DNA from 4 places in the Labrenzia sp. C1B70 genome. Region 3 is predicted to be linked to each of the others. Evidence: predicted binding sites of a transcription regulator. Region 3 holds the regulator's gene; each other region holds the start of a gene.

Region 1 (5,369 bases), on a different contig from region 3:
GGACGTCGCGATTGGTGTCCGGGCCGATGAAAACGACAACGTCGTCGCTGATGCCGGGGAAATTGCCACCGCCACCTGCACGGTAATTGTTGGTCGCGACCACGAAGGTTGCTTCAGGATCAAGCGGTGCGCCGTTGAATTCCAGGTTCACGATGCGGCTGGCGTCCGGATTGAGGACTTCGCCTTTCGCGTCGTATTTCGATGGCTGGCTCAGGTCTATCTGGTAGGTGACACCGTCGATCACATCGAAATTATAGCTTGGAAACTCCGGGTTGATCAGTGTCTGGTCGGCCTTGCCGGGCTCGATTTCCTGGAAAATTCCGGCTGAACGTTCCAGCCATTCCTTCACCGTGCTGCCCTTGATGGCGACCGCGCGAATGGTGTTCGGATACAGGTAGAGATCGGCCACGTTCTTGATGGCGACATCGCCGACCGGAACGTCGGTGTAGTAGTCCGGGCCGCCACGACCGCCGGCCTTGAAAGGCGCTGCTGCGGAAAGTACCGGCAGGCCTTCCCATTCCGTACCCTTCAGCATCTGTTCGATGTACCAGATCTGCGCCTTTGAAACGATCTGGACGCTCGGGTCGTCGGCCACGAGGGCGAAATAGGAATGCAAGGGAGCCGACGTCTTGCCGACGGGGCGGCGGACATAGGCAAGGGTTGCCTCGTGATCTTCCTTCACCGCATCGAGTACATCTTGCTGGCTTTCAACCAGAGGTGTCACCGTTCGACCTTCTTTTTCGTAGATCGGGCGTGCTTCGGTCATGAAATTGGCGACACGCCAGCCGTTGCCGTCGCGCTCGATCATCAGGTCGATGACGCCCAGATGCGATCCCCAGAAACCGCCCATCGCGGCAGGCTTGCCGAACAACGTGCCTTTCTCGCTGTCGATACCTGGCAGTCCCTCATACTGGGGACCGGGGAAGACCAGATGCTGGTGACCGGTAAAGACGGCGTCGATCCCGTCCACGCCGGCAAGGTGCAGGGAGGCGTTTTCCATGCCTTCGGAATAATCGTTGGCATCAATCCCCGAGTGGGAGAGGGCGATTACAAGGTCGCAGCCCTGTTCGCGCATTTCCGGGACGAAGGCCTTGGCGGTTTCGATAATGTCACGCGCATTGGCGTTGCCTTCCAGGTGGCGGCGGTCCCAGTTCATGATCTGCGGTGGCACGAAGCCGATGAAGCCGATCTTGATCGGATAGGACTTGCCGGCACCGTCGGTGACTTGTTTTTCAACGATCACATAGGGCTTCAGGAAAAGGGCGTCGTCTCGCGGGTTGCCGGCCAGCGCGCTGCCCTTGACAAGATTGGCGCAGACGACGGGGAAATTGGCACCGGCCAGCACCTTCATCAGGAAGTCCAGGCCGTAGTTGAATTCGTGGTTGCCGAGTGTTGCCGCGTCGAATTCAAGGACGTTCATGCCCTTGATGACTGGGTGCAGGTCGCCTTCGCTCATGCCGCGTTCATAGGCGACATAGTCCCCCATCGGGTTGCCTTGCAGAAAGTCGCCATTGTCGACCAGAACCGAGTTTGTCGCCTCGTTCCGGATATCGCGGATCAGTGTGGCTGTTCGGGCGAGGCCGGCGGTGTCGACAGGTTTGTCGCTGTAATAGTCGTAAGGGAAAACATGGACATGGAGGTCAGTGGTCTCCATCAGGCGAAGGTGAGCCGTACCTTCCTTGGCCAGAACCGAATAGGGGTGCAGAGCTGCCGTGAAGCCAGTTGCCGCCGCGCCCATCAAAAGGGTGCGCCGTGAAATCGAAAAGTCTTTGATACTGGACATGGAATGGCTCCTGTTCGGTCGCTCGGCGATTGGTGTTGTTTAGCCTTGCGGAACAGCGCGAGCCGGACCGACAGCTGCCGGTGCCCGCCGGGCGGCATGTTTCCGCGGCACACGGTTTTGGTCCGCGAGGATTACAACCGTATGACGCAAATTGCTGCCCGGATCGTCAGTTTTGTCAAGCAGGTTTATGGGTCGTCGAGCGGGGTCTACTCGCTGATCTGGCCTGCCATGACCGAGATCGTTTCCACGTAGACACTGGCCTTGTTCCATTGCTTGAGAACGTTGTAATTGGCAGTGCCCGGGCCCCAGCCCTGGCCGCGGCGCCAGCCTTTCTGGGCAAGATAATTTGCGGTGGAAGCCAGCACATCGGGAATGGAGCGGATCAGGTCCTTGCGGCCGTCGCGGTCATAATCGACCGCATAACGGACATAGCTGGTGGCGAGAAACTGGGTCTGGCCGAGTTCGCCGGCCCAGGCCCCTTTCATTTCGGCCGGCTGCATGTCACGGCCCTGCACGATCTTGAGCGCGGCGACCAGTTCGGCGGTGAAGAAATCGGACCGGCGGCAATCATAGGCCAGCGTGGCAAGGGATTGCAGGACCGGCATGTTGCCGGAGAAGCTGCCGTAGTTGGTTTCAAGCCCCCAGATCGCCAGCAGTACAGGCGCCGGGACCCCGTATTTCTTTTCGATGCCACGGAAGATGCGGGCGTAGGTCTTGCCGAGCTGCTTGCCCCGCCGGATCATCGCGTTGTTGACCCGCTTGGCATAGAACTGGTTGAAGCTGAGCTTGAAGGATTTCTGGTTCCGGTCGAGCGAGACCACCTTCTTGTTGTATTTCACGTTCTTGAGGGACGATTCAACGACCCTTTTCTTAAGGCCGTAGCTTTGGGAATTTGCAATGAACGACTGTTTCCAGGCTTCAAAACCACCCGGGCCATTGCCGCAGCTTGCACTCCAGGCAGAAGGTGCGGACAGAAGAACAAAACCAAAGACGAATGCAGAAAGGAGGCGCATCGAATCCCCGCTGGGCCAATGTAAGATTACCGGCATTCTATCCGAAAAAGCGGTAGCGTCATCCGGCAGATAGAGGAAAAAGAGGAGTGGAGGCGGACAAATCCGGTCTCGTCTTTTCCGGTTGCCGCAAAATCAGGGGTCGTGCCGGATGAAGTGGCTGTGAGATGGCGCGCCCGGGCTAAGGGTGCCGGCGCGGTCGAATTCGCTGTCGGCATTGAAGCTGATCTTCGGCAGCGTTGCGAACCTTGCGATCGTCTCCCGGTGGCCTTCGATCTCGTTTTGAAGTCGCGTTTCCAGGTCGTCCCGTGCCGCCCCCTTGTGATAACCGTGAACACCGTGGACGATCCTGGGAACCAGAACATCGAAACCCAGATAGCGCAGTGTGTAGGCGAGCGGCCAAAGCAGCATCTGAATGTCGCCTTCCTTGCCGTTGTGGGCACTTTCGCTCGCCTTGGATCCGGTCGTGACACAGAAGAGAACGGGCTTGTTCCTGAAATGGCCGGTATCGAAACGGTTGGAAGTGTCGTGCAGGCCGCCGTTGGCCAGCACGCGCTCGCACCAGCCCTTCAGGATGGCAGGTGGGGCGAACCACCACACCGGAAAATGAAACACGATCCGGTCCGCCTGGCGCAGCTTCTCGACTTCTTCCGTAATGACCGACGGAAGGTTTCCGGTTTTCGAGGCCGCTTCCTGTGTTTTCAGAACGTCGTAAGGTTCGGTGACGATCTCCTCTGCGTAGTGCGCTGCGCGCTCCGCCGGATCAAAGCCAAGCTGGTAGAGGTCTGACCAAAGCACCTCATCGCCTTCAGCTCGGCACGCGGCTTCGGTTGCGCGCGCCCAGGCAGCGTTGAAGGAAGTCTGAGCAGGGTGGGCGAGAACGATGAGGGTGGTGGTCACGCGGTAGGGTCTTCCGGAATGAGCGACAAATCAGGTAACGGGCCACACCCTAAACGGTCTTTTCCGGCCTGGAAATGAGAACGGGCACGATGCTCGGGGAGCGAGACATCGTGCCCGTCATCAGCCGGGCCGGCGGCGCTTCTAGAACGCGTCGCCGGATTCGGCCGGGGGACTGTGAAAGGTTTGGGATCAGAAGGGGAGCAGGATATCCAGCACCTGGTTGCCGACCCGTGGCTGCTGGACGTCGGTAATCTGGCCGCGGCCACCATATCCGATCCGCGCTTCGGCGATCTGCTCGCTGGCGATGCGGTTATCCGACGTAATGTCTTCAGGTCTGACGATGCCGGCGACGATCAGCTCGCGGACTTCGAAGTTCACACGAACTTCCTGACGGCCTTCGATCACCATGTTGCCGTTCGGCAGAACCTGGGTCACCACGGCGGCGACGGTGGTCTGCAGGACTTCGTTGCGGTCAACGCTGCCGTCGCCCGAGAAGCTGGAGTTGCTGTTGACGTTGGCAAGGTCGCTGGCGGCAGAACTTGCCGGCAGGAAGATGGTGTCGATTGCCGTTCCGAGTGCGCCACCAACATCGGCACCGCTGGACTCAGACCGGCTCCGCTCGGTCTTGTTGTCGATCTCGGCCTGGTCGTCGATGGTGACGACGACCGTCAGGATGTCGCCAACCTGGCTGGCGCGCTGGTCCTTGAAGAAGGCGCGGCTGCCGGACTGCCACAGCGAATTCGGATTGTAATGGGCCTGCTGCGGTTCCGGCATGGGCATCTGCACGGGCCGGTAACCCGGAGTGGTGGTCGGATCCTGAATGGCGTTCAGGGCTGGCTGCTGGCCAACATTTGCGAGTTTGTCGGCAGTGCCGCACCCCGCGGCGAGGGCGGAAAGGGCGATGCTTGCCAGCAGGTGTCTGGGAAAGGTGCTCAGCATTTAATTTTTCTCGCTGTTCAAGCTTGCAACAATCGGATTGGCGGCGTGAACGCGTACTTGGCCGCGGGAGGTAATCGTCGCCGGCACGATGCGCCGCGACTGCAGGTTCATGACGTCGATCACGTCGCCCTTGGCGCCGGTATCCATGGCCTGGGCCCGTGAAGTCAGCTTCATGCCCGGCATGACATAGGTGACAGTGATCTTCTCACCGCGTTCGATCAGGATCGGGCGCTGGACGTCATTGCGGGACAGGGGCGAATTCGCACGCAAGGTGGTGCGGGCCTGCTTGCCGACAATGTCTTCCATTTCGGTGAGGGCACCTGCCGGTACCTTGGTGCGGGCTTCGCGAATGATGTTCAGGTCTTCTTCACGAACAATGTCGCCCCGGCGCACGGGCTGCACCAGAACCAGCACATCGACCATCTCCGTCGCAACGCCGGTCAGGGTCAGAGGCTCGGTTCCGAACTCGACTGCGACAGCTGCGTGGATGGTGAAGCGGCCGTTCGACTGGGACCATTCAACCCGGTCGATGCGGATCGGATCGTGTACCTTGGGATCGGCGAGAACCTGATCCGGCGCCTGCAGCAAGCGGATATCCAGGCGCTCGGCATCGATGCCGGCGTTGCGGTCTGCCAGAGCCTTGCGGGCAAGGCCGGCAAGCTGGTCCCGGTTCAGCCTTGTTGCCCCGCGAAAGACGACGACGGTTCGCAGGCCATCGGTGCCGGCCGTCTCGAGGC
Region 2 (5,369 bases), on a different contig from region 3:
TTCCGCCATGCTGTCTTCATAGGTGGCTCCGGCCCGGACAACATCAGCGCCCCGGGCTTTGAGGCGGGCCTCAAAGGCACTTGGAACAGTTTCGGCCACGAAGACGACGGCCTTGGCCCCAAACAGCGGAGCGCCTGCCGCTAGGGACATGCCGTGGTTTCCGGCACTCGCACAGACAAAGGTTCTGCCGGTCAGCGCGGAAGCGTGCGACTGGGCAAGTCCGCCCCGAACACGGCTGTCCGCCAGTTTGGCAATCGCATAGGCCGCGCCAAGTGCCTTGAAGCTGCCAAGACCCATGCGTTGCCGTTCGTCTTTAAGGGCAAGGTTGCCGATAGCAAGACCGGCCGCGAGGTCATTCGCAATCAGCAGCGGGGTTTCATCCGCACGCGGGCATTTCCGAAAAAGGTTCTCTGCTCCGGCGACGTCCTGCGACACGGATCCATCCGCAAGCCCGCTTTGCTCGGAAAGGCCTTTGCCGAGGAAAGGATTTTTCAGTGTTTTCATCATCTGCCCCGCGCGGTTTCCCGGGCAGGTCAACAGCTCTGAAGGCCGGTTGCAAGCGACTTGCTGAAAATGACGGTTACGAACCAGATCGGGCCGTGTCCGAGATGTTGAGACCGGTTGCGAAAAAGACTTGCCTGTTGCAGATGAATCGAAATATCATGAATTATGGATATGAAAGATGCGCTGAGCGCTTTTGGGGCGCTCAGCCAGAAAACCAGACTGGAAGTCTTCCGGCTGCTGATCCGGGCTGGTGACGCAGGAATGACCGCCGGCGAGATCGGCGAGGCGCTGGACGTTCGGCAGAACACGATGTCGGCGAACCTTGCTGTTCTGCTTCAGTCCGGGCTGATCCGCAATGAACGCGAGGGGCGGTCGATCCGGTACTTCGCGGACCTTGACGGCATACGTGAGTTGCTGACGTTTCTGATGGCCGATTGCTGTGGTGGTCATCCGGAACTTTGTGCGCAGGTCATCGAGACGATTGCCTGCGGAGAGACCTGTTCAGGTTAAGGGGGACCAAATGTCCGGCGATGTCTATAACGTGCTTTTCCTGTGCACGGGCAATTCCGCCCGGTCGATCATGGCGGAGGCGATCCTGAGCCGGGAGGGGCAGGGCCGCTTCAGGGCGTTTTCTGCCGGGTCACAACCGGCTGGAGCGGTGCGTCCGGAAGCGCTTGCCTTGCTCAGCAAGCTCAATTTCAAGACGGATGAGCTGCGCTCGAAGGACTGGGCAGAGTTCGCCGCGCCGGATGCCCCGGTCATGGATTTCGTCTTTACCGTTTGCGACAATGCGGCCAAGGAAACCTGCCCTGTCTGGCCTGGCCAGCCGATGTCAGCCCATTGGGGCCTGCCGGATCCGGCAGCCGTTTCCGGAAGCGACAGCGAAAGGGCTGTCGCATTCAACGAGGCCTTCCGGATGCTCAGCAATCGGATCTCGGTGTTCGTGAACCTGCCGATGTCTTCGCTTGACCGTTTGTCCCTGCAGAAGAAACTCGATCAAATCGGTCAGTCTGCCGAAGAGCCCGTGTAAGGCTGCTCCGGCGTACCTGTTTCGGGAATATCGCCTCAGGCGACGGCCTGGCCTTCGCGCGATGTGCGCAGGGTCAGCAGTGCGATGACCAGGGCGATGAGCGCACAGGCGGCAACCGCGCCAACCAATGGCAAAGCTGTCCGGTCGAAGAACGGGCTGCAGACGAGGATCATCACGCCACCGGCAACCATCTGGAAGGTGCCCCCAAGGGAGGATGCCATGCCGGCATGTTCGCCATGTTCTTCCAGCGCCATGACCATCACCGGAGCAATGACCTGGCCGAGGCAGGTGTTGCCGATGAAGAAGAGCGCCATCAGAACCGGCAGGTCGTCGATGCCGCTCCACACAAGAATGACCAGCAGGACGTTGGCTGCCGCAAATCCGCTGACGGCCTTCAATGCCACTCTGCCCATGCCGAAGCGCTCACCAAGCGAGGCGGCAAACTGGGAAGACGCAAAGAAGCCGATCGCGTTCAGCGCGAAAACAAGACTGAAGGCTGTCGGCGTCAACTGGTACTGGGTCATGTAGACCAGCGGCGCTGCGGCGATGAAGACGAAGAAACTCGCAAGCGAGAAGCCACCGATCAGCGTCAGACCCATGAACCTGCTGTCACGCATCAGGTAGATGGCGCTGCGCAGCATCGCTGTCGGGTCGATCTTGCCCCGGCGCTCGGCCGGTAGCGTTTCGGGCAGCAGGAAGGCCATTTGCAGCATGGCGAGAAGGGAAATTACGCCCAGGGCCACAAATATCAGGCGCCAACTGCCGAACTGGATGATCAGGCTGCCGGCGAGCGGTGCAAGCATCGGCGAAACGCTGAAGACCAGCATCACCAGAGCCATCAGCCTGGTCGCCTTTGGTCCGGTGTGGAGGTCGCGGACCACGGCCCGCACGATGACCATCGGCGCGCCGGCACCAAGCGCCTGCACGAAACGGCCGAATGTCAGGGCTGAAACGTCGACTGCGGTCGCGCACATGACCGATCCGATGAGGAAGACGATCAGGCCCAGGAAGGCGGGCAGCTTGCGTCCAAACCGGTCTGCCAGCGGACCGTAGATCAGCTGGGCTAACCCGAAAGCGATGAAATAGACCGTGAAGGTCATATGAACCGCAGCGTCGTCCGTCTGCAATGCCTGCACGATTTCCGGCATGGCGGGCAGATAGAGGTCGATGGCAAATGGACCGACAGCAGCGAGAAGCCCCAGCACAATGGCGGAGCGGACAAAACCGATCTGCATTGGAAAATCCGATGAAAAATGCGCCGGAGGCACAAATGCGGGAAAGTCTGGAAGATGGAGGTGGCGGAGATCACCGCCCGGCCTTGATATGATGTAAGTGCTCGAAATGCAAATTCAAGGCTTGCCGGGTGTTGTCATGAAAGCTTCATGCAACTGTCACCGATATTGTAATCAGGGCCACTAGCTTGCGCGCACCATCAACCCGATATTTTGTGGGAGCGAGTGCAATGGCGGACCTTCGTGGGCGCTTTTTAAAAGGTGTCAGCCTTTCAGTCCTGTTCGGCCTTGGCGCCGTGTCGGCAGCACAGGCAGAGTATTTCGAGCGTATCAACACATTCCCGGTCTACAAGACCCTGCCGGAAGGCGTGGATCAGGCCACCGAAACCGTTGCCGAAATCATCTACGCCACGAAGGACGGCCGCACGCTCGTCTTCACCGACAGCCCGGGCGAAGCCATTGTTTTCGTCAATGCGGCAAACCCGCTGAACCTGCAGCCGATGGGCCGCACCGCGCTTGGTGGTGAGCCGACTTCGGTCGCCGTCGGCGAAAAATTCGCCTATGCCGGCGTCAACACGTCCGAAGACTACGTCAATGCGTCCGGCCATCTGGCCGTGATCGCTCTCGACGGTCTTGGTATCACGGCGAAGTGCGATGCCAAGGGTCAGCCGGACAGCGTTGCCATCTCTCCGGATGGCAAGTTCGTTGCGATCGCCATCGAGAACGAGCGCGACGAAGATCTGAACGACGGCGTGATCCCGCAGATGCCGGCCGGCCATCTGGCGATCTTCGATCTGGACGAAACCGGCACGCCGACCAACTGTGACGCGGTCCGCATTGTCGACCTGACGGGTCTTGCAGAAGTCGCGCCGACCGATCCGGAGCCGGAGTTCGTTTCTATCAACTCCCAGAACCAGGTTGTCGTCACGCTGCAGGAAAACAACCATATCGCCGTGGTCGATCTGGCCTCCGGTGAAGTTGTCAGCCATTTCTCCGCCGGTACGGCTTCGGCTGAAAACATTCCGGTTTCCAAGGCGCGCATGAGCGATGCCTCCGGTTCGACCGAAAACGTCAAGCGTGAGCCGGATGCGGTTGCCTGGATCGACGACGAGCGTTTCGTGACCGCCAACGAAGGCGACTACGAAGGCGGTTCGCGCGGCTTCACCATCTGGAACACCAAGGGCGAGGTCCTGTTCGACAGCGGCAACCAGATGGAACACCTTGGCATGGCCAACGGCCACTATCCGGCCAAGCGCGCGTCCAAGAAGGGCACCGAGCCGGAAGGTGTGACGGTTGGTGAATTCGGCGGTGAAAAGCTGATCTTCGTCAATTCCGAACGCGGCAACTTCGTCGCTGTCTACAAGGACACCGGCGCCGAGCCGGAATTCGTCCAGTTCCTGCCGACACACGTCGGTCCGGAAGGCTCACTTGCGATCCCGAGCCGTGACCTGTTTGTGGTTGCCAACGAGGTCGACAGTGCGGAAGACAACGTTCGTGCGCAGGTCTCCCTCTACAAGTTTGGTGCGGAAGCCCCGTCCTACCCGATGGTCGTGTCCGAAACCGACCCGGAAAAAGGCGCGCCGATCGGCTGGGGCGCACTGTCCGCACTGGCTGCAGACCCGGAAGACGGCAACAAGCTCTACGCCGTCAGCGACAGCTTCTATGACGACGCCCGCATCTACACGCTGGACATCTCTTCCAAACCGGCAAAAATCGTTGCCTATGCAACCGTTCAGGGTGGCAAGCAGGCAAAACTGGACCTGGAAGGCATCTCTGTTTCCAAGGATGGCGGCTTCTGGCTGGCTTCCGAGGGCAATCCGGACAAGGAACTGCAGCACCTGCTGCTGAAGGTCGGCACCGACGGTCAGGTTCAGGAAGAAATCACGCTTCCGGAAGAGCTGAACGCCCAGTCCGCGCGTTTCTCCTTTGAAGGCGTTGCCGAGTTCGAAATGGACGGCAAGACGCTGGTGGCCGTCGCCGTTCAGCGTGAATGGAAAGACGACCCGAAGGGCATGGTGAAGCTGGCCATCTACAACCCGGCCGACAAGTCCTGGGGCTTCGTTCACTATCCGCTCGACAAGCCGAAGAGCGCAGCCGGCGGCTGGGTCGGCCTGTCGGAAATCGTCTCCATGGGCGACGGCAAGTTCGCCATTCTGGAGCGCGACAACAAGGGTGGTGAAGACGCCGCCATCAAGCAGATCACCACGATCTCCCTGGAAGGTGTGACCCCGGCTGCCTACGGATCTGAGCTCCCGGTGGTCCAGAAGCATTACGCCATGGATATCCTGCCGGCTCTGGCCGAAGGCAAGGGCTGGGTTCTCGACAAGCCGGAAGGCCTGACGATCACGGCCGATGGCCGTCTGATCCTGGTCACCGACAATGACGGTGTCGACGATGCACCGGGTGAAACCCGGTTGATCGACCTCGGCCCGGCAAGCCGCCTGAACTAAGGCACTTCAGACAAAGGTCCTCCCAAGACCTGAGCGAAGGTCCGGCCGCTTTATGCAGCCGGGCCTTTCCTTTTCTGCATTGCCATTTTCAAGCCGTGAAACTTCGTCTTTGCCAGTGCCACAGGGCAGCAAGACTGTGCAGTCCGATGAGTG
Region 3 (5,369 bases):
CGCCTCCAATTTCCCGGACGGTGTGGCTGCCGGTTTCTTCTCTCCGAACTCGGCCATGCCGGCCCAGATCTACGAGTGGGCGAAACGCGCCGACCCGGCTTTCTATGAACGCGCTTGGGGCGGGATCATCGTGCTGCTGGTCTTCCTCATGACCATGAACATTATCGCTATCATCCTGCGCCGCAGGTTTGAACGCCGCTGGTAAGGATTGCTCCGATGAACGAGATGCCGAATTTTGAACAGGCGAAAACCATGACCGACAGCAAAATTTCCGCGAACAAGGTGCAGGTCTATTATGGCGATACCCACGCCATCAAGGACGTGGACATCGAGATTCAGCCGCGGTCCGTGACTGCCTTCATCGGTCCGTCCGGGTGTGGCAAGTCGACGTTCCTGCGGACGATCAACCGCATGAACGACACCATCGACATCTGCCGTGTGGAAGGGTCGATCAAGATCGACGGTGAGGACATCTACGATCCCAAGGTCGATCCCGTACAGCTGCGCGCCAAGGTCGGCATGGTTTTCCAGAAGCCGAACCCGTTTCCCAAGTCGATCTACGACAACATTGCGTACGGTCCGCGAATCCATGGTCTGGCCCGCAACAAGTCCGAGCTTGATGAAATCGTTGCCTCCAGCCTGCAGAAGGCCGGGCTTTGGGAAGAAGTCAAGAACCGTCTGGACGAGCCGGGCACCGGCATGTCGGGCGGTCAGCAGCAGCGTCTGTGCATTGCCCGTGCCATTGCCGTCAGCCCGGAAGTGATCCTGATGGACGAACCGTGCTCGGCGCTTGACCCCATCGCGACCGCGAAGGTGGAAGAGCTGATCGACGAACTGCGGGAAAACTTCACCATCGTGATCGTGACCCACTCGATGCAGCAGGCTGCCCGTGTGTCTCAGCGTACCGCGTTCTTCCACCTGGGTGTTCTGGTGGAGGAAGGTCTGACGGAGGACATCTTTACCAATCCGAAGGACAAGCGTACGCAGGACTATATTACGGGCCGCTTCGGCTAAGCATTTTTTAGGTTTCTGAAGGGGACACAGGATGTCTGAACATACAGTCTCGGCTTACGATGACGAACTGACGGCCATGGCCGGCAAGGTTGCCGAAATGGGTGGTATTGCCGAAAAGGCTTTCGCCGATGCGGTGTCCGCGCTGGTGTCGCAGGATCTGGAGCTTGCCAAGGCGACGATCAAGGGCGATGTCCGTCTGGACAGCCTTTACAACGAACTTGAAGTGAAGCTGATCGAGCTGATCGTCCGCCGCCAGCCGATGGGGCAGGACCTGCGTGAAATCACCGCCGCAACGCGCATTGCCAATGACCTGGAGCGTGTTGGCGATCTTGCCAAGAACGTTGCCAAGCGCGTCATCGCCATCGACAGCGACTTGCAATCCAAGAAGCTCGCGATCGGTGTGGAGCACATGACGGAACTCGCTCTTTCGCAGCTCAAGCAGGTGTTGGATGCCTACGCCCGCAAGGATGCGGAAGCCGCCCGCCGGGTTCAGGAAGCCGACGCCGAGGTCGACGCGATCTACACGTCGATCTTTCGCGAACTCCTGACCTACATGATGGAAGACCCGCGGGTCATTACACAGTGCGTCCATCTCTTGTTCTGCGCAAAGAACATCGAGCGCATCGGCGATCACGCGACGAACATCGCCGAGAACGTCTACTACATGGTCACTGGCGAGCGTTTGCCGGAAGACCGGGCAAAGGTCGACGAAACAGGCGCGGTCTGACCCGCCGGTAATCGTCGGATTTGCAGAAGATCTTAACGGCCGGCGCTTCGGCGCCGGTTGCGGTAATTGGAGCGAGATGTATGCCGAAGGTGCTCATCGTTGAAGACGAAGAACCGCTCAGCCTTCTATTGAGATACAATTTGGAAGCGGAAGGGTACTCGGTCGAGTCCTGTGTCCGGGGTGACGAGGCGGAAATCCGCCTGCGGGAAAGCCTGCCGGATCTGTTGCTGCTCGACTGGATGCTGCCGGGCCTGTCCGGAATTGAACTGTGCCGCCGCCTGCGGGCGCGCGAGGATACCGAGCGCCTGCCGGTCATCATGCTGACGGCACGCGGTGAGGAAGCAGAGCGCATCCGCGGCCTGTCGACCGGTGCCGACGACTACGTGGTCAAGCCCTTCTCGGTACCGGAATTGATGGCCCGCGTGCGCGCCATCCTGCGCCGGGCAAGCCCGGAAGTGGTGTCCAGCATGTTGCGGTCCGGCGACATCGAACTGGATCGCGAAACGCACCGTGTTCGTCGCAACACCAAGGAAATACACTTGGGGCCGACGGAATTCCGCCTGCTGGAATTCCTGATGACATCGCCTGGCCGTGTCTTCTCCCGCGAACAACTGCTGGATGGGGTCTGGGGTCACGATGTCTACGTGGATGAACGCACTGTCGATGTTCACGTCGGTCGCTTGCGCAAGGCTCTGAACAAGGGCAAGGCAAAGGATCCTATCCGTACCGTCCGTGGTGCCGGATATGCCTTCAATGACCAGTTCACCTCTGCCACTGCCTGAGGGCAACTTGCAGAATGGAATTAAGGAGCCCGCTTTCAAGCGGGCTTTTTGTTTCTCAGCGGTTATGTGCCTTTCGCGGAGCAAGGTTCTCTTCTGCGACCACCCCATCAGTTGTGTCGGTGTCGGGGCTGATCCTGCGGTCCCTGTCGTGGCGGAGCGGTCAAACAAGGTTTGTTTTGATGGAACGGAAACGGCATGGAGCGGTGCCGAGAACAAGCCATGGGAGGTCACTGTTCGGGGTCGGGCATCTGGTCAAAGGAAGGCCCAAACAAAAAAAGCCCGCCAAATCGGCGGGCTTTGTCATGAATTGGTTAGGTGCGAGGCTATCAGCCTGCCTGAGCCATCGTCTTGCGATCGCGGCGGCGGTCGGCGACCGGCTGATACGCGATCTTGCAGTGATGAGCGCAGTAGGGGACGCCGGCATCGGACTGGCGGCCGCAGAAGTAGAAGTCGTCGGTCGCCGGGTCGCCAATCGGCCATTTGCAGGTCCGCTCGGTCAGCGTCAGGATGGTAGCCCGCTGCGAGATCGGAACAAGTTCTGCAATCGGCTCTACGCGTGGCTTGGCAGCCACCACTGGAGCCGGCGAGATGTCTGCTTTCAGGGCCGTTGCGCCGATCGACTGCGGATGTGACGTCGTCGGTTTCTTCGGCGCTGCACCGGTTGCAGGAGCTGCGGTGCGCGGCCGGCGTGGCTTAGCGCTTGAAGAGGTGGACTTGGCGCGGCCGGACAGGCCAAGGCGGTGCACCTTGCCGATCACGGCGTTACGGGTAACACCACCCAGTTCGCCTGCGATCTGGCTTGCGCTCAAGCCGTCGCCCCAAAGCTTTTTGAGAAGCTCAACTCGTTCGTTTGTCCAACTCATTGCCGCACCCTTTAGTTTGACCGTCCTGCGGCCATTAACCCCGTGTTAAGCATGCGCAAGCACGCTTAATGCTGGCAGATCTAGTGCCTCTTGGTGATTTGCCTCACGAGATCTCGTGTCTGATTGCTGAGAGGTTACAATAACGTTAATTTGTCAGGCAACCACTCGACCCAAACCAGTTGGGGATGAAACGACTTTTCCCCAATTATGGCGAGGTCATTGAGAATTTTATGAAATCCGCCCTCCGCGGCACATGAAATGTCTTGTGCGCCATTTCCATTGACAGTGCATGGTACCGGCAGTGTATAAGAAAGCCGCTGCGTGCCGCCTCATCGGGGCGGCACGTCGCGTTTTGGCCCTTCGGCATCTTTTCAAGGTGACGGCCCGGCGTCGGGGCGACGCAGGGGACAGCAGGGGCGTTTAAAGGAGACAAACGAGGTTATGTCCGCGACTGCACTATTCGGAAATTACGCAAGATCGAACCTGTCTTTCGATCATGGGGAAGGCGTCTGGCTGGTTACCACCGATGGCCGACGATTCCTCGATTGCGGTTCCGGCATCGCGGTCAACGCACTCGGTCATGCCCATCCGCATCTGGTCAAGGCGTTGCAGGATCAGGCAGCCAAGCTGTGGCATACCTCCAACCTGCACCAGATCCCGGATGGCGAACGGCTGGCGCAGCGCCTGTGCGCGGAAACCTTTGCCGACAAGGTGCTGTTCGTGAATTCCGGCGCGGAAGCGATGGAAGCTGCCATCAAATGCGCGCGCCGTTATCATTATGACAACGGCAACCCCGAGCGGTTCCACATCGTGACCTTTGAAGGCGCTTTCCATGGCCGGACCATCGCGACCATCGCGGCTGGCGGCCAGGCGAAATATCTTGAGGGCTTTGGCCCGAAGGCTCCCGGTTTTGACCAGGTGCCGGCAGGAGACCTGGATGCGCTGAAAGATGCCATCGGTCCGCAAACGGCCGCGATCGCGATCGAGCCCGTGCAGGGCGAGGGCGGTATCCGCGAAATTCCGGCCGATTTCCTGCGTGCGCTGCGCAAGATCTGTGATGACAACGGCATTCTGCTGATCTTCGACGAGATCCAGACCGGTGTCGGACGGACCGGCAAGTTGTTCGCTCACCAGTGGGCGGGCGTGGAACCGGACCTGATGGCAATCGCCAAGGGTATCGGCGGCGGGTTCCCGATGGGCGCATGTCTTGCAACGGCAGAAACGGCGGCGGCGCTGTCCCCCGGGACCCACGGCACCACCTTTGGCGGCAATCCGCTGGCCATGGCAGTCGGCAATGCCGTTCTGGACGTCGTTCTGGAAGACGGGTTCCTGGAAGGTGTCCGTCAGAAGGGGCTCAGCTTCAAGCAGAAGCTGGCCGCACTGGTGGACGGCCATCCGGACGTTCTGGCCGAAGTGCGCGGCAACGGTCTGATGCTCGGTCTGAAATGCGTGGTGCCGGTGGCAGATTATGTGCTTGCAGCCCGTGAAGCCGGTCTGCTGGCAGTTCCTGCCGGCGATAACGTGGTGCGCATCATGCCGCCGCTGACCATGAGCGAAGAGGAAATTTCCATTGCTGTCGAGCGCCTGGAACAGGCTGCTGTCGCCATGGAAGCGAAATTGGCGGAAGGAGCGGCCTGATGACCGCAAACGGAACCTACCGGAACTTTCTGGATCTGACGGACTTCGAAGGCGACGAACTGCGCGCCATTCTGGACACCAGCCGGAAGATCAAGTCGAGCCGTAACGGCGTGCATCGCGGCCAGGGGCCTCTGGCCGGCAAGGTGCTGGCGATGATCTTCGAACAACCGTCGACCCGTACGCGCATTTCCTTCGATGTCGGCATGCGCGAGCTTGGCGGCGAGACCTTGATGCTGACCGGTGCGGAAATGCAGCTCGGCCGCGGAGAGACAATCGCCGATACGGCGCAGGTTCTGTCGCGCTTCGTCGACGCGATCATGATCCGCATCCTCGATCACAACGACC
Region 4 (5,369 bases), on a different contig from region 3:
GTAGCATTTCAGCGTTTAACCCAACGTGAAGACAGGCGGAAAATATTGCCTATGCTCGTCACTAGTTGCGATAAACGACTACTTCAAAACAGAAAGGAGCTAGGTAATCTTCCGTAACATACGGAGTTACCCAGCCCGACCTCCACGACTTGCGTCCGGCAATACGGATTGCTTGTCGTCATATTCCTGGAACGCCTTCAGCAGCAGCGAGACTTAATATCCCGGGCGATGCCTTTTCACAGACGGAGTGGCGTTACCGACCCTTGCCATTTCCGTTGCCACCGGAATTGCCGTTGCCATTGCCGCCGGAATTGCCATTGCCATTGCCGCCGGAATTGCCATTCCCGTTGCTGCCGGAGTTGCCATTGCCGTTGCCGCCGGAATTGCCATTCCCGTTGCTGCCGGAGTTGCCATTGCCGTTGCCACCGGAATTGCCATTGCCGTTGCCACCGGAATTCCCGTTGCCATTGCCACCGGAGTTGCCATTGCCGTTGTTCCCCGAGCGGGAATTTCCAGCATTGCCCCGGTTGCCGCCATTGGCAACTCTTGCTTCAGCTTTGGTAGCTGGCACGTTTTTCACTACGCGCGTTTCGAATGAAGGGGCCCGTTTGGGGCCAGAACGCACTTCAGGCTTGTTCTTCCCGCTGACGGATAGACCGACGCGGCGCGAAGGGTTGGTTGCGGCCGCCTGACCGGCGCCCACGTCGGCACGATCTCCGGATGCAAAATCATGAACACCGACAACGCCCCGCCCCACATTGACCGACGCAGTCCTGTTGCCAACCTTAACCCTGAACTGAGTTCCTTTGACAACAGCGGCAAGGAAAGGGGTTTCCACCTTGAAATGCCGATACCACCGGCGCTTTACGTCCACATCTACCTGACCACGGTCCTGGTAGACGACCATTCGCTTGATCAGGACGCCCTTCGGCTCAAGCGTCACAACAGAATTTGGAGAAACAACGAATGTTTCTTCACCCCGATTGATGACTACACGCCCACCGCCGGTCTTGATCTTCCATCCCTTGCGCACCGTCATGCCACGCTTGACAGCAAAGGTCTCGCCGGTACGCGTTTGCACCATGACCCGGCCGCTGACGCGTTCGACCGACCAGTGCCACGGCGTGCCACCCGTCTCCACGTCTTGCGACAATGCCTGTTGAGAAAACCAGAAGGCCATAAGGGCAGCCAGCAGAAGCGACGCTGCCAACCGCATCCGGCGATCCCAGAACTGTCCAACGTCATCAGCTTTTGCTGCCATGCAACTGGCCTGACCTGAGCGATTGACGTTTATTTTGTTGGACATGGGAGCCCTCTCTTGGCCCGGCTTCAGAAGCTCGGCAAGCTATTCCGCCCCCGTTAACAAGACTTGAATTATAATGGGAAACCTTTTTATTTCATTCTTTTAGTAAAAATTGTTCTATCATCTAACGTTTCCAACTTTTTTCCATATTAGATAAAATTTTAATATTAAAACTATTTAAGATTGTATTTTAGGATTACTAGAGAAAAATCACAATCATAGATACCTGCGATCCCTGATCGAAATGGCGTATGAGGCTCAAAATATTTTTTCAATCAATCCAAAACAAATCGGCCAGGAACCCGTAAGTTCCCGGCCACGCCAGTCAATGATTTCCGTCGCAGTGCAAGTTGCATCACGCTGGAGCGTCAGACTGTTGCCAAAAGCTCTTTTTCCACGGACTTGAAAATTTCGACCTGGTCGATGTTCATTTGTTCGACGCCGCAGCGCACGGCTTTCTCGAAAACGGCTCGTTCAGACCCGGCGTAGAACATCTGCGTAATCAATCCGGCCTGCTTTGCCTCGTTTATGAGGTTCTCTTCCAGGTCATCTTCATGGAATTCCAGGATATGTGCACCCTGGGCAACGGCGCGCTCGACCGAACCAACGTGAGCGTAAAGAACCATGCGTCGCAGATCCGGTACCTTTGCACGGGCTTCAGCGCGGATTGCCTGATCGAACGAAAACGTCCAGGCGTCGCTCAGCATGCCGCGGACTGCCAGCATGTCGCGAATTTCCGCCGGATCGCCTTCCTTGATCTCAACATAGGTGCCAATACGGCCCTTGCAGGTATCCAGAAACGCGTCGAGCCTTGGAACTCGCTCGCCCTTGAAGGTCTCCTTGAACCAGTTCCCTGCATCAAGAAGGTCAATTTCGTCGGAAGTCATATCCGAAATTCGGCCACTTCCATCCGTCGTCCGGTCAACAGTTGCATCGTGCATCACGTAGAGGATGCCATCCCTGGACGGCCGAACATCCAACTCGACAACCTCGGCGCCAAGCGCAATTGCTCCCTCGAGCGAGGCAATCGTGTTTTCCGGAGCCTGAAGGCTGGCTCCGCGGTGGCACACAACGACGGCTTGTTTCACGGTTAGGTCTCCTGTGTCTCCAGAGTGATATCCGGAGCTTGGATAGGGCTGGCAAACGGCCACTCTAGAGGGAAGTCGATGAAACAGGTGCCTGAAATTCTTGATGAAATGATGACACTGCAACTTCCCTCGCAATTTCATGTGCTTACCGGCCGCGACAACCCTTAATTGAATGACTGGACAATTCACTTCAGGCTCGGAACTCTATCGCGATTCTCACCCAATACCGCAGGGTCGACTTTCTATCCCCCTGACGCTTGAAAAGCTTTCCAAAGCCACACAGTTAACGGTGAAGAAATCAACTGAATTATTGTTCAGCATTTACGAACAGTCAGTCAAATTGCACCGCACAATTTTCTTCCTATGTTCCAGTCTGCAGCGTTCATGAGCGAACGCTTCTGGTAACATCTATGAGGTTTGATCATGATCCGTCTCGCAGCTTCTGCGCTTGCCCTTTCCCTCGTTGCAGGCACCGCCCTTGCCGAACCGGTGGCCTACGACTTCGACAAGTCCCACGCCAACCTGGCTTTCTCCTATAACCACCTTGGCTACTCCACGACCGAAGGCCGTTTCGGCGAATGGGAAGGCACGCTGCTGATCGACAAGGACACGCCTGCCAATTCCTCCATCGAATTCACGATCGACGTCGGCAGCCTCGACACGTTCTGGGCAGAGCGTAACGCGCACTTCCTGAGCGCGGACTTCTTTGACGCTGAAAAATTCCCGAAGGCGACCTTCAAGAGCACCAAGGTCGAAAAGACCGGCGACAACCAGCTGGAAGTGACCGGCGACCTGACCATCAAGGACATCACCAAGCCGGTGACCCTGACCGTTGATGTCACTGCACTTGGTGAGCACCCGATGGCGAAGAAGGAAGCTGCCGGTTTTGCCGTTTCCACAGTTCTGAAGCGTTCCGACTATGGAATGGACATGTATGTTCCCTATGTAGGTGACGACATTACCGTGACCTTCCATTCCGAAGCGCTCAAGTCCGACGCGACCAACTAAGTGAACACCCTCGGAGGCCGGACAGACCGGCCTCCGTTTTCCAGGAGCCGCCATGCTGCGCAACACTTCAACCGGGTATGGAAGAATCGCCATTGCGTTTCATTGGACGATGGCAGTCTTGATCATCGGCATGCTTGGCCTCGGCCTCTACATGCACCAGCTTCCCCCGACTGAACAGGCAACCTTTGAACTCTATCAGTTGCACAAGTCGATCGGCTTTGTGGTGCTGACGCTTGCCGTGGTCCGTCTTGTCTGGCGCCTTCTCAACCCTTCGCCGAAACTGCCTGACAACATGCACCCGCTGGAAAAGGCCGGGGCGCATCTGGGACATGTCGGCCTGTACGCGCTTCTGTTTGCACTGCCACTGACCGGCTGGTTCATGGTGTCGGCCTCGCCGTGGGGCATTCCGACCATCCTGTTCAACACCTGGCCAGTGCCGCATCTGCCGGTTCCAGGTGTGCTTGGTTCGCAGGAACAGGCGGAAACCTTCTTCAAGCTGCTGCATGAATACGGCGCCTATCTGCTGATTGCGCTGATTGCCGTCCATGTCGCAGCTGCGCTGAAACACCACTTCATCGCCCGCGACGCCACGTTGAAACGCATGATTTCAACCGCACCCGCCAAGGCCGATAGCTGACAACACGAACTGGAAATCCGCAGATGACATTGAAGCATTTTACATATGCCGTTGCAGTCCTGTCGGCGACGACCTTCACCGCACCGGCGTTTGCCGACACCTGGAAAGTCGATCCGGACAAGAGCAAGCTCGGCTTTGAAGTCAAACAGGGCGGCGGCACGCTGACTGGCGTCTTCGCGTCGTGGGAAGCAGACATCGATTTTGATCCTGCGGCCCCTGAAACCGCCAAGATCAGCGCTGAAATCAAACCCATGAGCGCCACCACCGGCAACGCCCAGTTCGATGGCACCCTGCCTGGCAAGGACTGGTTCAACGCCGGGGACTTCCCGACGGCCGAATTCACGTCCGACACCGTCGAGCTTGTCGAAGGCAACAGCTACCGGGCACAGGGCACGCTCTCCATCAAGGGAATTTCCCAGCCGGTCGAGATGGATTTCACCCTGGACATCGCGGGTGACACCGCCACAGCTAAGGGGACGGCCATCGTCAACAGGCTCGACTATCAGCTTGGCAGCGGCGTCGGCACCGACACGGTCGGAGATATCGTCACCGTTACCCTGGATCTTACGGCGATCCGCTGACATCGCCTTCGGCAACCAAGACTTCCGGCTCCGACCATTTGATCAGGCTGCGGCACTTGGCGTCCGCAGCCTTTTTGCCGTATGAGAACAGCACTCAACGTTCCAGCGCTTCCCGATGTGACGGGAAGCAGCCAGATCAGGAAAGCCTCCTATGAACGCTCCGCTCACACCTCCAGCTTATCAGCACAGCGCCCTTTTCCCTCAGGGAGAAGACAAGACCCCGTATCGGAAATTGACGTCGGACCACGTCAAGGCAGCCGAGTTCAACGGCGAAGAGGTACTGGTTGTCGAAGCTGAAGGTCTACGCCTTCTTGCCGAAGAGGCCTTCAAGGACATCAACCATTTCCTGCGTCCAGGCCACCTGGAACAGCTGAAGAAGATCCTGGAAGATCCGGAAGCGACCGAGAACGACAAATTCGTTGCGTTTGATCTCCTGAAAAACGCGAACATCGCCTCCCACGGTGTTCTGCCGATGTGCCAGGATACGGGCACCGCAATCATCATGGGCAAGAAGGGCCGCCGGGTCTGGACCGACGGGTCGGACGAAGCCGCACTCGGCGAAGGTTCCCGGGACGCCTATTTCAAAAAGAACCTACGGTATTCCCAGCTTGCGCCGATTTCCATGTTCGAGGAAAAGAACACGAGCAACAACATGCCGGCACAGATCGAGCTCTATGCCGAAGGTGAAGATGCCTACAAGTTCCTGTTCATGGCCAAGGGTGGCGGTTCGGCCAACAAGACCTTCCTGTTCC

Evidence for each region. The regulator PhoB, encoded in region 3, activates phosphate uptake and scavenging genes when phosphate is short. The targets are predictions, from matches to a motif close to TGTCATNNANCTGTCAT.
Region 1: Q666_RS50490 (bifunctional 2',3'-cyclic-nucleotide 2'-phosphodiesterase/3'-nucleotidase) is a predicted target of PhoB. The motif match lies at 1,914-1,930, and genes of this name have one in related genera.
Region 2: Q666_RS41160 (esterase-like activity of phytase family protein) is a predicted target of PhoB. The motif match lies at 2,902-2,918, and genes of this name have one in related genera.
Region 4: Q666_RS52730 (glycerophosphodiester phosphodiesterase family protein) is a predicted target of PhoB. The motif match lies at 2,492-2,508, and genes of this name have one in related genera.

What each region holds. Positions count from the first base shown of each region.
Region 1 is NZ_AXCE01000012.1:469,851-475,219, reverse strand. It holds gene Q666_RS50490 (bifunctional 2',3'-cyclic-nucleotide 2'-phosphodiesterase/3'-nucleotidase) at 1-1,783, opposite strand, end outside; gene Q666_RS50485 (lytic murein transglycosylase) at 1,990-2,796, opposite strand; gene Q666_RS50480 (NAD(P)H-dependent oxidoreductase) at 2,929-3,693, opposite strand; gene flgH (flagellar basal body L-ring protein FlgH) at 3,883-4,632, opposite strand; gene flgA (flagellar basal body P-ring formation chaperone FlgA) at 4,633-5,369, opposite strand, start outside.
Region 2 is NZ_AXCE01000004.1:612,032-617,400, forward strand. It holds gene Q666_RS41140 (pyridoxal-phosphate dependent enzyme) at 1-504, opposite strand, end outside; gene Q666_RS41145 (metalloregulator ArsR/SmtB family transcription factor) at 670-1,014, shown strand; gene Q666_RS41150 (arsenate reductase ArsC) at 1,025-1,534, shown strand; gene Q666_RS41155 (multidrug effflux MFS transporter) at 1,570-2,769, opposite strand; gene Q666_RS41160 (esterase-like activity of phytase family protein) at 2,997-5,216, shown strand; gene Q666_RS41165 (cytochrome b/b6 domain-containing protein) at 5,305-5,369, opposite strand, start outside.
Region 3 is NZ_AXCE01000062.1:494,649-500,017, forward strand. It holds gene pstA (phosphate ABC transporter permease PstA) at 1-205, shown strand, start outside; gene pstB (phosphate ABC transporter ATP-binding protein PstB) at 253-1,014, shown strand; gene phoU (phosphate signaling complex protein PhoU) at 1,046-1,741, shown strand; gene phoB (phosphate regulon transcriptional regulator PhoB) at 1,822-2,523, shown strand; gene Q666_RS63170 (GcrA family cell cycle regulator) at 2,850-3,386, opposite strand; gene Q666_RS63175 (aspartate aminotransferase family protein) at 3,828-5,024, shown strand; gene argF (ornithine carbamoyltransferase) at 5,024-5,369, shown strand, end outside.
Region 4 is NZ_AXCE01000014.1:150,478-155,846, forward strand. It holds gene Q666_RS66780 (hypothetical protein) at 248-598, shown strand; partial or broken gene Q666_RS66940 (hypothetical protein) at 800-1,306, opposite strand; gene Q666_RS52730 (glycerophosphodiester phosphodiesterase family protein) at 1,672-2,391, opposite strand; gene Q666_RS52735 (YceI family protein) at 2,815-3,399, shown strand; gene Q666_RS52740 (cytochrome b) at 3,452-4,036, shown strand; gene Q666_RS52745 (YceI family protein) at 4,060-4,617, shown strand; gene Q666_RS52750 (fumarate hydratase) at 4,769-5,369, shown strand, end outside.